3 regions of the Mycolicibacterium phlei genome follow, and region 2 is predicted to be linked to each of the others. Evidence: riboswitches for the same ligand, from Rfam matches in the RefSeq annotation. Region 2 holds a riboswitch; each other region holds the start of a gene.

Region 1 (4,994 bases), 2.3 Mb from region 2:
GACTCGGTGGTCGGCGCCACGGCGAGTTCGGCGCGGAAAACCCAGCGCAGCACCACGAACTCGACCGCGATGGCCACCAGCCACGGCACCGACATCAGCGCGGTGAAGTGCAGGAACGAGATCCCCGCGGTGGTGAACGCCAGCAGGTTGGTCAGGTTCGACACCGGAAGCAGCAGCGAGGCGCTGTTGGCCAGATGCGCGGTCGCGTACGCGTGCGGGGCGGCGGGCACGCGCAGCAGCCGGGCCATCGCCACCACCACCGGGGTCAGCAGCACCACGGTCGCGTCCAGGCTCAGGATCGCGGTGGTCAGCGCGGCGATCGCGAAAACCGCTGTCAGCAGCCGACTCTGGCTGCCCCGGGCGCGGCGGGCCATCACCGCCCCCGCGGCGCGGAACACGCCCTCGTCGGCGTACAGCCGCGCCAGCACCAGCACCGCGGCCAGAAAGCCGAGCACCGGTGCCAGCCGCAGCATCTCGTCGGCGGCCTCACGCACCGAGATCACGTCGAGCCCGATCAGCAGCGCGGCGGCGGGCACCGCGACCACGGCCTCCGGCCAGCGGTGCGGCCGCACGACCGCGAACACCAGGATGACCGCCAGCGCGGCCAGCGCCAGCGTCAGCGCCACGGGTCGCTGGGCTGCCAGAGGGTGGGCAGATGCAGGGCGACACCGTCGTCGCCGGCCAGCCGCGTCAGCACCCGCATCGAGACGTCGAGGTCGTCGGCGGCGTACGGCAGCGCCCGCAGCGGCCGGTGCAGCGGGCGGAAGAAGTCGTCCCAGTGGATCAGCACGACGCGGCGCGCGCCGACGGTGCGCACGGTCTGGTCCCAGTACTCGACGAGGTAGCGCTCCGGCTGCAGCCCGAGTTGGCCCACCCCGAGGTACACCACGTCGGCGCGCTGCCCGGCCAGCGCGCCGGGGATGTAGCCGGCGCTGCCGACGATCAGCAGCCGCCGGTCCGAGGGCCGGTGGTGCACCAGCGTCGACCACGCCTCACCGCAGCGGTAGGCCGACGCGCGCACCGGCGGTACCACCGGCGCGGTGATCGGGCCGGGAAAGCGGTCGGGCGGGCAGTGGTGGCCCTCGATCAGCGTCACCGTGTACGGGCCGAGTTCGACCGGGGTGCCGGGGACGGCGACGACCGTCCGGTCGCCGGGCAGGCCGTGGCCGCGGCCCACCTGGGCGGCCGAGGATCCGCCGACCAGCCGGGCGCCGGTCCGCTCGGCCACCACCGCGCTGTCCATCGCGTGGTCGTAGTGGGTGTGCACCGGCAGCACCGCCTCGAGCCGGTCGACGCGCAGACGGGCCAGACAGCCCTCGATCCGGGGCCGCGACGGGGTCAGCCGCCGCAACCCCACCGCGGCCAGCGACGGCCGGGTGAAGAAGCCGTCGGTCATCAGCGCCGAGGTGCCGTCGTCGATGAGCAGCGTGGTCACCCCAGCCCACGTCACCGACACCGGGGTGGCCTCGGTGGCCGGCGGCGCGTCGAGGTAGCCCGCGTAGTCCGCGAGGTCGGGCCTGCCCAGCTTCAGACGCATGCGCCAACTCTAGGTGCGGCAGCCGGCGTTCAGCTGGTGTGGCAGGATCGGGCGCGATAGGCGACGGTGACCCGAGGAAGCCGGTGAGATTCCGGAGCGGTCCCGCCACTGTGATCGGCACGTCCGAGAGCCAGACACTCGACTCGTCGCCTCCTCACGACAACTGGGGCGGATCTCCCCGGCGAGGGTGGCGCACGGTGTGCCGTCGGCATACCGTGCGGTTCGCTTTCCGCGCGTCCGTCCCCTGGACAGGAGGGCATCGGATGCGCCGCTGGCTGGCACTGCTTGCCGCCGTCCTGGTCGCCGGTTGCGCGACGTCGCACACGGATACGACGAAATCCGGTGCCGCGGAGGGATTTCCGGTGACGGTGGACAACTGCGGATTCACCACGGTCTACGACGGCCCACCGCGGCGCGCGGTCGCCGTGAACCAGCACGCGGTCGAGACGATGCTGGCGCTGGGGCTGCAGGACGTCATGGTGGGCACCGCGTTCCTCGACGACGCGATCCTGCCCGAGTACCGCGACGCCTACGAGGCGGTTCCGGTTCTCGCCGAGGAGTACCCGTCCTATGAGGTGCTGCTCTCGGTTGAACCCGACTTCGTCTACGGCGGGTGGCCCAGCGCGTTCGACGACGGCGAGGGCCGCGGCCGGCAGCGGTTGTCGGACGCCGGCATCGCCACCCACCTCAACGCAGAGGGCTGCGCGACGGAACCGGTCACGATCGACACCGTCGACGCCGAAATCCGGGATATCGGACGCATCTTCGGGGTCGGTGAGCGTGCCGAGCAACTGGTCGCGGGTCAGCGCGCCGCCGTGCAGGGCGTCCGGGACCGGCTCGATGAGGTGACGCCGCTCGCCGTCGCCGTCTATGACAGCGGGGAGACCAGCGTGTTCACCTCGGGCGGGCTGGGCATCGGTGACGCGATCATCGAGGCCGCAGGCGGGGAGAACCTGTTCGCGGACGTGCCGAAGGTGTGGGCCGACGTGTCGTTCGAACAGTTCGCCGAACGGGAACCGGATGTCGTTCTCATCTACGACTACGGCGACCAGTCGGTGGCCGATAAGAAGCGGTTCCTGCTCGAGCACCCGGTGCTGCGGCAGGTGCCCGCCGTCCAGGAGCAGCGGTTCGCGGTGCTGCCCCTGTCGTCGATCACCGCCGGTGTGCGGGTCGGACAGGCGGTCGAATCGCTGGCCCGGCAACTGCATCCGGACCGGTTCTGATGGTGCGTTACCCCGTTGTCCTGACGCTGCTGGCGGTGCTGCTGGTGGCGACGGCGACGACGGGTGTGGCGGTGGGCTCGGTGGCGGTTCCGGCCGCGGAGGTGTGGCAGATCCTGCTGCATCGGGTGCTGCCGAGGGCATTCGACCAGACCTGGTCGCCGGCCCGGGCCGCCATCGTGCTCGACGCGCGGCTGCCCCGGGTGCTGCTCGCGGCGCTGGTCGGTGCGGGCCTGGCCGTGTGCGGGATGGTGCTGCAGGCGGTGGTGCGCAACCCGTTGGCGGACCCGATGCTGCTCGGGGTGTCCTCGGGAGCCTCGGTGGGGGCGGTGCTGGTGCTGGTCGCCGGGGTCGGCGCCGGTCTGGTCGCCATGCCGCTGGCGGCGTTTCTCGGTGCGCTGGGCGCACTGGTCGCGGTCTACCTGCTGGCGCGCACCGGCGGGCGGATGACCACGATCCGGCTGATCCTCGCGGGTGTCGCGGTAGCCGAGGTGCTGTCGGCCGTCGCCAGCCTGTTGATCGTCACCTCCGATGACCCGCACAAGGCGCAGTCCGCGGTGCGCTGGCTGCTCGGTGGGCTGGGCGGGGCGACCTGGTCGACGCTGTGGGTGCCGACGCTCGTCGTGCTGGTCGGAGTCGGAGTGCTGCTCGCGGTCACCCGTTCCCTGAACCTGCTGTACAGCGGGGAGGAGGCCGCCACCACCCTCGGCCTGGACGTGCACCGGTTCCGCGCCGCGATGTTCGTCGTCGTCGCCCTCATGGTCGGTGCGATGGTCGCGGTGACCGGGGCGATCGGGTTCGTGGGGCTGATCATGCCGCATGTGGTGCGCATGCTGGTCGGCGCCGACCACCGCCGGGCGTTGCCTGCCGCCGCACTACTGGGTGCGTCGTTCCTGATCGCCTGCGACATCGCGGCCCGCACCGTGGCGGCACCGGAGGAGCTGCCGGTGGGCATCCTCACCGCACTGGTCGGTGGGCCGTACTTCCTGTGGTTGATGAGGCGCAGGGCACCGGCATGAGCACGACGGTCGAGTTCGCCGCGGTCACCGTGCGGGTGGGACGCCGGGAGCTGGTGAGAGACGTCTCGCTACGGATCGAGCCCGGTGAGATGGTGGGCATCGTGGGGCCCAACGGTGCGGGTAAGACCACGCTGCTGCGCACGCTTTACCGCGCGCAACGGCCGACGTCGGGCCGGGTGCTGGTCGGCGGCGACGACGTCTGGGTGCTGCCGGGCAGGCAGGCGGCGCGACGGCTGGCCGCGGTGCTGCAGGACAGCACGGGTGACTTCGAGCTGACCGTGTACGACGTCGTCGCGATGGGGCGCACCCCGTACAAGCGGGCCTTCGAGGGCGACAACGCCGACGACCGCAGGATCGTCATGGACGCGCTGACCGCGGTCGACATGGCCGCACTCGCCGGCGAACCGTACAACCGGCTCTCCGGCGGGCAGAAGCAGCGCGTGATGATCGCGCGGGCGCTGGCCCAGCAGACCGGTGTGATCGTGCTCGATGAACCCACCAATCACCTGGATCTGCGACACCAGCACGAGGCCCTACACCTGTTGCGGCGCACCGGCGCCACCGTTGTCGCGGTGTTGCACGACCTGAATCTGGCTGCCGCGTACTGCGACCGGATCTGTGTGATGGACGCCGGCGCTGTCGTGGCGGTCGGCGAACCCGCAGAGGTGTTGACTGAACGGCTCATTGCGGAGGTCTACCAGGTGAGCGCACGCGTGATCGTCGACGACCGGGTTCGGGTGGACGTCATACCGGGGGTGCTGCGATGAGGATCGCCGACCAGCTCGCCGACGTCGGGCGGCTCGGCGGTTTCTTCGCCATCGGCCTCGGCCCGGGTTTCGACGGCTGGCGTCCGGTATCTGACTGCTACGCAGACGGTTTCGCGGATCTGATCGAGCGCACCGCGGCGCGCAACGGCGACCGCCGGGTGTCGGCGTCGCTGGTGCAGATGGGGCATGCGACGCGGTTGTGGTCACCTGCGCTGGCCTGCGCCGTGATCCACGGTGTGGCACCGGATTTCGCGGATCTGCGGTGGGCGCCGGACACCGCCGACCTGGCCGTTCCGGAGCCCACGGGCACGCCGCTGTCCTCGGACCGTGCGCAGACCCTCTACCGGGTGGTGGTGGAGCGGCACCTGGAGCCGCTGGCGGCCGCGCTGCCGGTGAGGCTGGCGTCCGGACTGCTCTACGGCAACATCACCTCGGCGATGGTCGGGGCGGC
Region 2 (4,994 bases):
ACTGTCCGGTTCGAGGTGCGCCAGGGCCAGCTCGAGGCGGTCTGGGCCGACCGTGATCCGTGCGCGGGGCGCGAGCCGACGCAGCACCGCCAGAGTCGTTGCCTCCGGTGCGCCGAGCACCAGGACATCGGCCACCTCGGCCTGCCCGACCACCACCTGGGCGACCGTGCGGCCGTCGGCGAGTTCGTCCTCGCCGAGCGCCTGCTCCAGCCACGCCGCGGTGTCCACGCATGTCACCACGGCTGCCACCACCACGTCGCGGGCCGCGGGCCCGTCGATGTACCCCGGGCCGACCCGTACGTGCACGTTGTCGATGGCCCATCGCACGGGTTCGGGCTCAAGCCAAGGCATCATCTGCACGACGATGCGGGTCACGTCGGCGCGCCGGTGCAGACGGCGAAGCAGGATCAGCAGATCGTCACGCACGGTGCACGAGACGCATCCGTGCACCAGCTCAAGTACCCACTGAGAGCTGTCGACCGAGCTGCTCACGGTGCGGACGACGACATGGCCGTCGAAGGTGTGGCTGACGAGCAGGGTGCCAGGTGCCTTGAGCAGTTCCTCGACGACGGCCCGACCGGTTCCGCGGGCGTCATCCTGTCCGGCGACCAGCACTACCGGCGTACGCATGGGACCTCCCGGTTTGCTTATTGAAAACGATTGTCATTATCGTACGACGGTACCGCACGACGAAGGAGAGTCAATGTCGGCCCACTGCCAGGTGACCGGGCGCGGCCCCGGATTCGGGAACTCGGTGTCGCATTCGCACCGACGCACCCCGAGACGCTGGGACCCCAATATCCAGAACAAGACCTATTACCTGCCGTCGGAGGGACGACGAATCCGGCTGCGGGTCAGCGCAAAAGGCATCAAGGTGATCGACCGTGACGGCATCGAGGCCGTCGTCGCCCGAATGCGTGCACGGGGGGAGAAGGTCTGATGGCTCGCAACGAGATCCGGCCCATCGTGAAGCTGCGGTCCACTGCGGGAACCGGATACACGTACGTCACCCGCAAGAATCGCCGCAACGACCCGGACCGCATCGTGCTCAGGAAATACGATCCGGTCCTGCGCCGCCACGTCGAGTTCCGCGAGGAACGCTGATGGCCAAGAAGTCGAAGATTGTCAAGAACGAGCAGCGGCGAGAACTGGTGCAGCGCTACGCCGAACGGCGCGCCGAACTCAAGAGGACCATCCGTGATCCGGCCAGCCCGGCGGATCGGCGCGCTGCCGCGGTCAGCGCCTTGCAGCGGCTGCCGCGCGACTCCAGTCCCGTGCGGTTGCGTAATCGCGATGTCGTCGACGGGCGACCACGCGGGCATCTGCGCAAGTTCGGGTTGTCCCGTGTGCGGGTGCGTGAGATGGCGCATCGCGGCGAGTTGCCCGGCGTGCGGAAGGCGAGTTGGTGATGGCGGTCAAGAAGCCCAGGAAGCACAAGACAGCAACCGAACTCACGATTCCGCGGCGCAATCAGCTAACGGCGCTCGGCGTCACCACCATCGACTACAAGGATGTCTCGGTGCTGCGCACGTTCCTCAGCGAGCGTGGCAAGATCCGCTCGCGCCATGTCACCGGTCTGACGCCGCAGCAGCAACGGCAGGTCGCGACCGCGATCAAGAACGCCCGCGAGATGGCGTTGTTACCGATGGCGGGTCCGCGCTGACTCATACGGTATGGCACCATCAGTGCCGAAGGCGACTGCGGATTGAGGAAGCCGGTGCGAATCCGGCACGGTCCCGCCACTGTGATCGATGCCCGCGGGTGTCGTGAGTCAGACACTCACCGCAGCCACCACCTCGCAGGGTCTGGGGCGGATCTCCCCGGAGAGGAACGGAGCGAACATGGCGGCGCGGCGCTCGATCGCATGCTGGTCCGTAGCGCCCAGAATCCTGACCGGGGTGCTCGCGGTGCTCACCGTGGTGAGCATCATCGTGTCGATCGTTTTCGGGGCCGAGCACATTCCGCTGGGCGAGGTGTGGCGCACCGTGCTCGGACGGCTCACCGGCGCCGAGGTCGATGCGGGGTATGCCGTCATCATCTGGGAGTTGCGGTTACCGCGTTCGATCCTGGCGGCCGTCGTGGGCGCCGGTCTGGCCCTGGCCGGCGCGCTGATGCAGGCCCTCGTCCGCAACCCGCTCGCCGAGCCGTACCTGCTCGGGGTGTCCGCCGGTGCAGCGGTGGGCGCCACGGCCGTCATGACGCTGGGCGTGCTGTCCGGGTTCGGCGTGTGGGCGCTGTCGGGTGGGGCGCTGTTCGGCGCGATGGCGGCGACCCTCACCGTCTACACGGTGGCCCGCGCCCAGGGCGGACTCACCGCGCTGCGGTTGATCCTGTCCGGTGTGGTGCTGTCCTCGGCCTACATGGCGGTGTCCTCGCTGCTGGTGTTCACCGCCGGGGATCCGCATGCGGCCGAGAGCGTGATGTTCTGGCTGCTCGGCAGCGTCGCCGGGGCGACCTGGGCCAAAGTTCCGCTCGCCGCGGCCGTGGTGGCGATCGGTCTGGTCGGTGCGTTGCTGATCCATTCGTGGCTGGACGCGTACGCGGCCGGGTCCGACACCGCCGCGTCGCTCGGGGTCCCGGTGCGGGCCCTGCGCAACGGGCTGTTCGCGATGCAGGGCGTGCTCGTCGGTGTGTTGGTGGCCGTGGCCGGCGGCATCGGTTTCATCGGGCTGATCGTGCCGCACGCAGCCAGGCTGATCGTCGGCGCGACGCACCGCGCCATGCTTCCGGTGACGGTGTGCGCGGGAGCGCTGTTTCTGGTGTGGGTGGATGTGGTCTCCCGGGAACTGGCCGCACCGCGGGAGATGCCGCTGGGCATCGTCACCGGTCTCATCGGCGCTCCGGTGTTCCTGTTCCTCATGGGGCGGCGCCGCTACGAGTTCGGAGGCGCCACATGATCGCCACGCTGACCAGCGCACCGCTCAGCGCACACGGTGTGGATTGTCGCCGGGGCGCCAGAACCATTGTGTCCGAAGTCGATCTGATGGTTCCCGCCGGCACCCGACTGGCCGTTGTGGGTCCGAACGGGGCCGGGAAGTCCACGCTGTTGCGGGTGCTGTCGGGTCTGGACACACCGGCTTCGGGCACCGTCCGGGTCGGTGATGAGGATCTGCACCGGATGTCGGCGCGGCGGCGGGCCAGAACCATCGCGGTGGTGGGGCAGGAGGAACAGCCGTCCGGCGAGCTGACCGTCGGGGAGGCGGTCGGCCTGGGGCGCATTCCCTACCGCACGCCGTGGTCGGGATCCGATCTGGCCGAACGCACCGTCGTGCGGGCGGCCCTGACCGTCGTCGGTCTGGGCAGTTGGGCCGACCGGCCCTGTTCGCGGCTGTCCGGTGGGGAACGCCACCGGGTGGTGCTGGCCAGGGCGTTGGCTCAGCAGACGCCGGTGCTGGTGCTGGATGAACCCACCAACCATCTCGATGCCGCATGGCAGCTGCGGCTGTTGCAGATCCTTCACGAGCTCGGCTGCACCGTGGTCGCCGCGATGCACGACCTCGACCTGGTGCTGCGGTATTTCGATGCGGTCGCGGTCGTCGCCGACGGCCGGGTGCTCGCTCACGGACCGCCGGCCGAGGTGTTGGAGCCCGAGTTGCTCCGACAGGTGTTCGACGTCGTCGGCGACGTCGTCCGCCACCCCACGACGGGGCGTGCGCATCTGCTGTTCTCCCACGCCGATTCGGTGTCGCGATCCGCGACGAAAATCTGACAGAGGAAGATGACTGTGGCACAGACTTCTCGGTTGTTGGCGGTGTTCGGGATCGCCGCGAGCCTGATGGCGGGATGCGGTTCGGATTCGGGGGCGGTTACCACCGATACCGTCACCGTCGACAACTGCGGAGAGCAGGTCACCTTCCCGCATCCGGTGGAGCGGCTGTTCGTCAACGACGGCGGCATGATCGCCATCACGCTGGCCGCCGGCGCCCGGGATTCGATGGTCGCCGTCAGCTCGATGGCCCGGGACGTCGACGTGCTGCGCCTCGAATACGGTTCGCAGGTCGACGATCTCAACGAGGTCGCACCGTCGCGTCCGACGCTGGAGAACATCGTCGGCGCCCAACCGCAGGTGCTGTTCGCCGGGTACAACTACGGGATGGGGGAGGAACGCGGCATCACCCCGGAGATTCTGGACCGGTACGGGATCGCGGTGTATCAGCTGTCCGAGGCGTGCCGGCAGATGCCGGGCCAGGCGGCTCGCGGCACCATGGATCCCTGGGTCGCGCTGGACACCGATCTACGCAACATCGGCATCATCACCGGCAACGCCGAACAGGGCGCCCGGGCCGCCGACGACATCGCCGAGCGACTCGAAAAGCTGCGCGCCGCACCGCAGCCCGAACGCAAGCCGACGGTCTTCCTGTTCGACAGCGGCACCGACACCATCTTCTCGTCCGGGATGTTCGGTGGGCCGCAGGGCATCATCGACGCCGCCGGCGCGCGCAATGCCACCGAGGACGTCCGCGACACCTGGACCACGGTGAGTTGGGAGCGCATCGCCACCGCGGACCCGGATCTCATCGTGTTCGTCGACTATCCGGGCCAGACCGTCGAGGAGAAGATCGCGGCGCTGCGCGCCAATCCGGCCAGCCGCAACCTCCGGGCGGTCCGGGAGAACCGGTTCGTCAATCTGCCGTACGCGATGTGGGTGTCCAGCCCGCTGAACATCGACGCTGCCGAGATCCTACGGTCGGTGCTGGAGAAGCACGGCCTCGCACCGGCATCCGGGATCACGCCGAGCCTCGACGTGACGCAGTTGGGGCTGGCGGGTAACGACTGGCTGGAGTAGCGCGGCTTCGACGGGACCGTGAAGAAAAGCTAGAAGACACGTGTGCCTGTGAAACGCCCTGGAAATCCCGGAGGCTCCTGACCTTGGAAACGAGGATGCAGGTATGCCGAAGGAACAGTCGCCCGGGAAGCCGACGACACGTCGATACAGTGCCGAGGAGAAGGCCGCCGCGGTGCGGATGGTCCGCACCTTGCGCGCGGAGCTGGGC
Region 3 (4,994 bases), 2.2 Mb from region 2:
GCTTGTCGCCACCGTGCGGGGACAGGTTCTTCCACCAGATCGTGTGGTTGACGTGCCCGCCGAGGTGGAACGCAAGGTTCTTCTCGTGCAGGAAGATCGCGCCGTGATCGCCGTTGGCGCGCGCTTCTTCAAGCTTGGCGATCGCGTCGTTGACGCCCTTGACGTAGGTGGCGTGGTGCTTGCTGTGGTGAATCTCGTTGATCTGTCCGGAGATATGCGGTTCCAGGGCCGCATAGTCGTAATCGAGCTCGGGCAGGGTGTACTCAGCCATGGGTATCCTCTCGCGCTTGATGGACCTACACTCGGAATACCTGTCCATCTTTACACATATACAGTTGGTGATGTATTTGTGGAAGTACCGCTCGTGCGATGGCGTACGCGGAAAGCCCGCAGTCACACCTACTGGAGTGGTCGATCACCTATGGCCGACGACGAGAAAACCCGTTGGGCGATTGACGTCATGACTGCGTGGCTCGACGACCGCGACGATGACCTGCTGCGCGCCAGGATCGAGAGCTATCTGGGCGAGCCCGAGGGCGCTTCGGCGTTGGCGATCGGGCTTGTCAACCTGTCAGGGCTGCTGTTGATGGGCCTGGAGACGCTGATCGGCAAGGACGGGCAGGAGATCCTCCAGACCATCGCGATGACGGTCTCGCATTCCAGCGCCGCCCCTGAGTGACTTCTCCGCGGGTGGTGGCCTCGGCGTCGTACCGGAGCCACCACCCGCAGGGATCACGCGTCCGCTCGTGCTTCTCTGGCGGCAGCCACCATGTTGCGCAGTGACTCGGTGACCTCGTCGGTCTTGCGAGTTTTCAGTCCGCAATCAGGGTTGACCCAAAGGCGTTCGGCGGGTACAGCTTTCAGTGCCTGCCGCAAGGCGGTCACCATCTCCTCGGTGGTCGGAACGCGCGGGGAGTGGATGTCGTAGACTCCGGGGCCGACGCCGTTGCTGAACCCGGCGGCGTTGAGGTCGTCGAGCACCTCCATGTGCGAGCGGGCGGCCTCGATCGAGGTCACGTCGGCATCGAGATCGGCGATCGCCCCGATCACCTCGCCGAACTCCGAGTAGCACAGGTGAGTGTGAATCTGGGTGATGTCCTCGACCCCCGACGTCGCCAATCGGAACGCCTCGACGGCCCATTTCAGGTACGCCGCTTGGTCTTTCGACCGCAGCGGGAGGAGTTCGCGCAAGGCGGGCTCGTCGACCTGGATGATCACGATGCCCGCGGCCTGCAGATCGACGGTCTCGTCACGGATGGCGAGCGCGACCTGGGCGGCGGTATCGGCCAGCGGCTGGTCGTCGCGGACAAACGACCACGCCAGGATGGTGACCGGTCCGGTGAGCATGCCTTTCATCGGCTTGTCGGTCAGCGACTGGGCATACTGCGCCCAGCTCACCGTCATCGGCTCTGGGCGCGCCACGTCGCCGTACAGAATCGGCGGACGCACGCACCGTGAGCCGTAGGACTGCACCCAGCCGTTCTCGGTCGCGAAGAAACCCGTCAGCTGTTCGGCGAAATACTGCACCATGTCGTTGCGCTCCGGCTCGCCGTGCACGAGCACGTCGAGGCCCAGGTCTTCCTGCAACTTCACCACCCCCGCGATCTCGTGTTTCATCCGCCTCTCGTACTCGGCGGTGTCGATGGTGCCGTTGCGCAGTTCGGCGCGGGCCACGCGGATGGCCGACGTCTGCGGGTACGACCCGATCGTGGTCGTCGGGAGCGGGGGCAGGCCCAGCCGGTCCTGCTGAACCTCCCGCCGGCGTGCGGCCGGGCCGCGCTGGGCGCCCGAGGCAAGGATCGACGAGAGCCGTTCCCGCACGTGATCGTTGTTGAGTCGCGGGTCGGACTTGCGTGCGGCGATCGCGTCGTTGGATGCGGCGATCTCACCGGCGATGGCTTCGCGTCCCTGCGTGAGGCCGCGCGCCAGCGCGACGACCTCGGTGACCTTCTCGAACCCGAAGGCCAGCCAGCTGCGCAGTGCAGGGTCGAGCTCCGACTCGGCGTCGAGGGTGTAGGGCACATGCAGTGTCGAGCACGACGTGGAGACGGCGAGGTTGCCGACGGACCCCAGTAGTGACGCCAATGTCCCCAACGCCGACTGCAGGTCGGTGCGCCAGATGTTGCGGCCGTCCACGACGCCGGCGACCACGGTCTTGGTCGTGAGTTCCGGCACGGCGGCCACCGCAGCGGCGCTCCCGGCCACCAGGTCGACGCCGATCGCCTCGACCGGCGTGCGGGCCAGTGCCGGCAGCGCGTCGGTGAGCTCACCGAAGTAGCTCGCGACGAACAGAGCGGGCCGCTTCGCCAGCCCGCCGAGGATCTTGTAGGTCTGCCCGGCCAGCTCGGCCGCGTTGTCGAGGATGTCGGTGACCAGCACGGGCTCGTCGATCTGCACCCACTGCACGCCCTCGTCGGCGAGCAGCTCCAACAGTTGGCCGTACACGCTCACCAGCTCGCCGAGTCGGGAGATCGGAGCAACGGCCCCGCCGACGGCCTTGCTCAGCGCCAGGAATGTGATGGGTCCGACCACGACCGGGCGTGCTGGAATACCGAGTGCCCGTGCCTCTCTCAGCTCTTCGATGACTTTGGCAGGGTGGAGGGCGAAGCTGGTGTCGGGACCGAGTTCGGGGACGATGTAGTGGTAGTTGGTGTCAAACCACTTGGTCATCTCCAGTGGAGCGATGTCGGTGCCGTCGTAGGTGCCGCCTCGCGCGGCGGCGAAGTAGCGGTCCAGATCGTCGGCTACCCCGGCCACGCGGGGAGGCAAAGCGCCGACCAGAACGGCGGTGTCGAGCACGTGGTCGTAGTAGGAGAAGGTGTTCACCGGAACGGAATCCAGCCCGGCGGCGGTCAGCGATTCCCAGGTGTCGCGGCGGATCTTGGCCGCGACCGACTCCAGTCCGCTGCGGTCAAGGTTTCCGGCCCAGTACTTCTCGACGGCGCGCTTGAGTTCGCGATTCGGGCCGATACGGGGCGATCCGAGGATGGTGGCGGTGAACGGTGTTGCGGTCATGAGGACGTCCTCTTCGGTACGGCGGAAGGCCATCGCCTTGAGACGTCGAACCGAACGCGGCTGACCACGACAGGTCTACCGATTCGGCCAATGCCCATTCCACGAGGCGATGAACCACCGGACGCGGCGCATCCGGTACGGCTGGCAGGTCTTCGGACTCACAGGCGCGTGCGCTGACGCACACCTACTGGCCGTCGCTTCCCAGCCCCTAGGCGGGGCCAGTGCTGATGACGGCGGTCGTTCCTGCATACCGCTGCGGGACAGTCCCGGATTCTCACCGGGTTCCCTCTCGTTCCGCACCTGTGACAGCACACGGAACTCGATGGCCGGTACGGGCGTTCGTCGAGCGCCTGTAGCGGACAAACCAGCTGCGGCTGCAGCGTACCTCTACCGGGCTGTCGGCAGCGACCCTGACCGATGGTCGTTTCGGCGGTCCAGCCAGTCGGCCAGGGATCGGCCGGCTTCCAGGACGTGGTGCTCGGCGATGACCCGCGCGTGGTCGGCGTCACGTTTCTCCAGTGCGTCGAGGAGCTCTTCGTGCTCGGACAGCGAGTGTTTCTCGTGCTCGGGGAACAGGACCAGGAAGTTGGTGGGGACCACGCGTGCCGCCTGCTTGATCGCAGCGAGCAGCCTTGGGGAATGGGCGGCGCGGTGAATGGCTTGGTGGAAACGCCAATTCGCTTCGCCGATGGCGTCGTCGCCGGAGTGTTCGGCGACGCCGGCCGCCAATGCCCGCAGCTGGTCGAGTTCTTCGTCGGTGACGCGTTCGGCGGCCCAGGCCGCCGCCTGTCCGGTGAGGACGCCGAGGATTGTGAAGCTGTCGAGGACGTCGGCCGAGCTGATGCCGATCACCGTGATGCCACTGCGCGGGGCCACGCGAACCAGGCCCTCGAACGACAGCTCGAGCAACGCCTCGCGTACCGGCGTGCGACTGGTGGCGAACTCGGCGGTAATCGCATCCAGGTCGATTCGGGTGCCCGCAGGTAACGCGCCGGTGAGAATGCGGTCGCGGAGCTCACGGGCGGCGCGTTCGCGCACCGTTCCGCCGATGTCCATCCCGACCACCCGATGATCTTAGCAATTTGGACATCTAGCGTTTGAAATTTGATATATCAGATGTTAGATTGCGGTTCATGGGTCAGCGTCGCACCGACAAGATGTCTCTGGTGGCTTTCATGCAGGCGGGAAGCACCTCCGTGTATGCCGGATCGTGGCGGCACCCCGCCACCGAACACGGCTATCTCGACGCGGCGTACTACGCCAAAGTCGGGCGGCAGCTGGAGGAAGGCTGCTTCGATCTGATGTTCTTCGACGACCGACTTGCCATGCCCGGCATCTACGGCGGTTCGGTCGCTGAAGCGGTCCGCTACGGCGCGCGCCCGGTCAAACTCGACCTCAGCGTCATCCTCGGCGTACTCGCTCAAGCGACATCGCACATCGGCCTTGGCGCCACCTATTCGACGACGTACTACCAGCCGTTCCACGTCGCGCGGACGTTCGCCAGCCTGGATCACCTGTCGCGCGGACGCGCCGCATGGAATGTGGTGACCTCCGTCAACGACAGCGAAGCCCAGAATTTCGGCGTCGATGCCCATCTGGACCACGACGAGCGCTATGACCGCGCAGACGAGTTTCTCGACGTGGTTACCGGATTGTGGGACACCTGGGACGACGACGCCATCCGGCACGACCGAGCCGGTGGCATGTACGCCGACCCCGACAAGGTGCACGAACTCCGGCACCAGGGCAAATACTTCTCGGCACGCGGACCGCTGACGGTACCCCGGACCCCGCAGGGCCGGCCGGTCATCCTGCAGGCCGGGTCCTCGGGACGGGGGCGCGACTTCGCCTCCCGCTGGGCGGAATTGATCTTCACCGGCGATCCCGGCCTGGCGATCGCACGAGAGCACTACGCCGACCAAAAGGCTCGCATAGCCGAGGCAGGACGCAACCCGTCGGCCGTGCGCATCTGCCCGATG

What was found. A riboswitch is a leader RNA that binds a small molecule or an ion and turns the genes downstream of it on or off. The one in region 2 is predicted to bind cobalamin.
Region 1: another riboswitch for cobalamin. It lies ahead of MPHLCCUG_RS02335 (ABC transporter substrate-binding protein); the one in region 2 lies ahead of MPHLCCUG_RS13110 (FecCD family ABC transporter permease).
Region 3: another riboswitch for cobalamin. It lies ahead of metE (5-methyltetrahydropteroyltriglutamate--homocysteine S-methyltransferase); the one in region 2 lies ahead of MPHLCCUG_RS13110 (FecCD family ABC transporter permease).

What each region holds. Positions count from the first base shown of each region.
Region 1 covers NZ_CP014475.1:465,429-470,422, forward strand. Annotated here, with positions in the region: gene MPHLCCUG_RS02325 (SLC13 family permease) at 1-626, opposite strand, end outside; gene MPHLCCUG_RS02330 (MBL fold metallo-hydrolase) at 617-1,537, opposite strand; cobalamin riboswitch at 1,565-1,697, shown strand; gene MPHLCCUG_RS02335 (ABC transporter substrate-binding protein) at 1,801-2,760, shown strand; gene MPHLCCUG_RS02340 (FecCD family ABC transporter permease) at 2,760-3,776, shown strand; gene MPHLCCUG_RS02345 (ABC transporter ATP-binding protein) at 3,773-4,543, shown strand; gene MPHLCCUG_RS02350 ((2Fe-2S)-binding protein) at 4,540-4,994, shown strand, end outside.
Region 2 covers NZ_CP014475.1:2,733,096-2,738,089, forward strand. Annotated here, with positions in the region: gene mrf (ribosome hibernation factor-recruiting GTPase MRF) at 1-630, opposite strand, end outside; gene rpmB (50S ribosomal protein L28) at 704-940, shown strand; gene rpmG (50S ribosomal protein L33) at 940-1,104, shown strand; gene rpsN (30S ribosomal protein S14) at 1,104-1,409, shown strand; gene rpsR (30S ribosomal protein S18) at 1,406-1,663, shown strand; cobalamin riboswitch at 1,667-1,801, shown strand; gene MPHLCCUG_RS13110 (FecCD family ABC transporter permease) at 1,842-2,897, shown strand; gene MPHLCCUG_RS13115 (ABC transporter ATP-binding protein) at 2,894-3,709, shown strand; gene MPHLCCUG_RS13120 (ABC transporter substrate-binding protein) at 3,719-4,786, shown strand; one part of gene MPHLCCUG_RS13130 (IS3 family transposase) at 4,890-4,994, shown strand, end outside.
Region 3 covers NZ_CP014475.1:552,620-557,613, reverse strand. Annotated here, with positions in the region: gene MPHLCCUG_RS02755 (superoxide dismutase) at 1-271, opposite strand, end outside; gene MPHLCCUG_RS02750 (hypothetical protein) at 422-679, shown strand; gene metE (5-methyltetrahydropteroyltriglutamate--homocysteine S-methyltransferase) at 733-3,015, opposite strand; cobalamin riboswitch at 3,142-3,353, opposite strand; gene MPHLCCUG_RS02740 (GntR family transcriptional regulator) at 3,403-4,071, opposite strand; gene MPHLCCUG_RS02735 (LLM class flavin-dependent oxidoreductase) at 4,149-4,994, shown strand, end outside.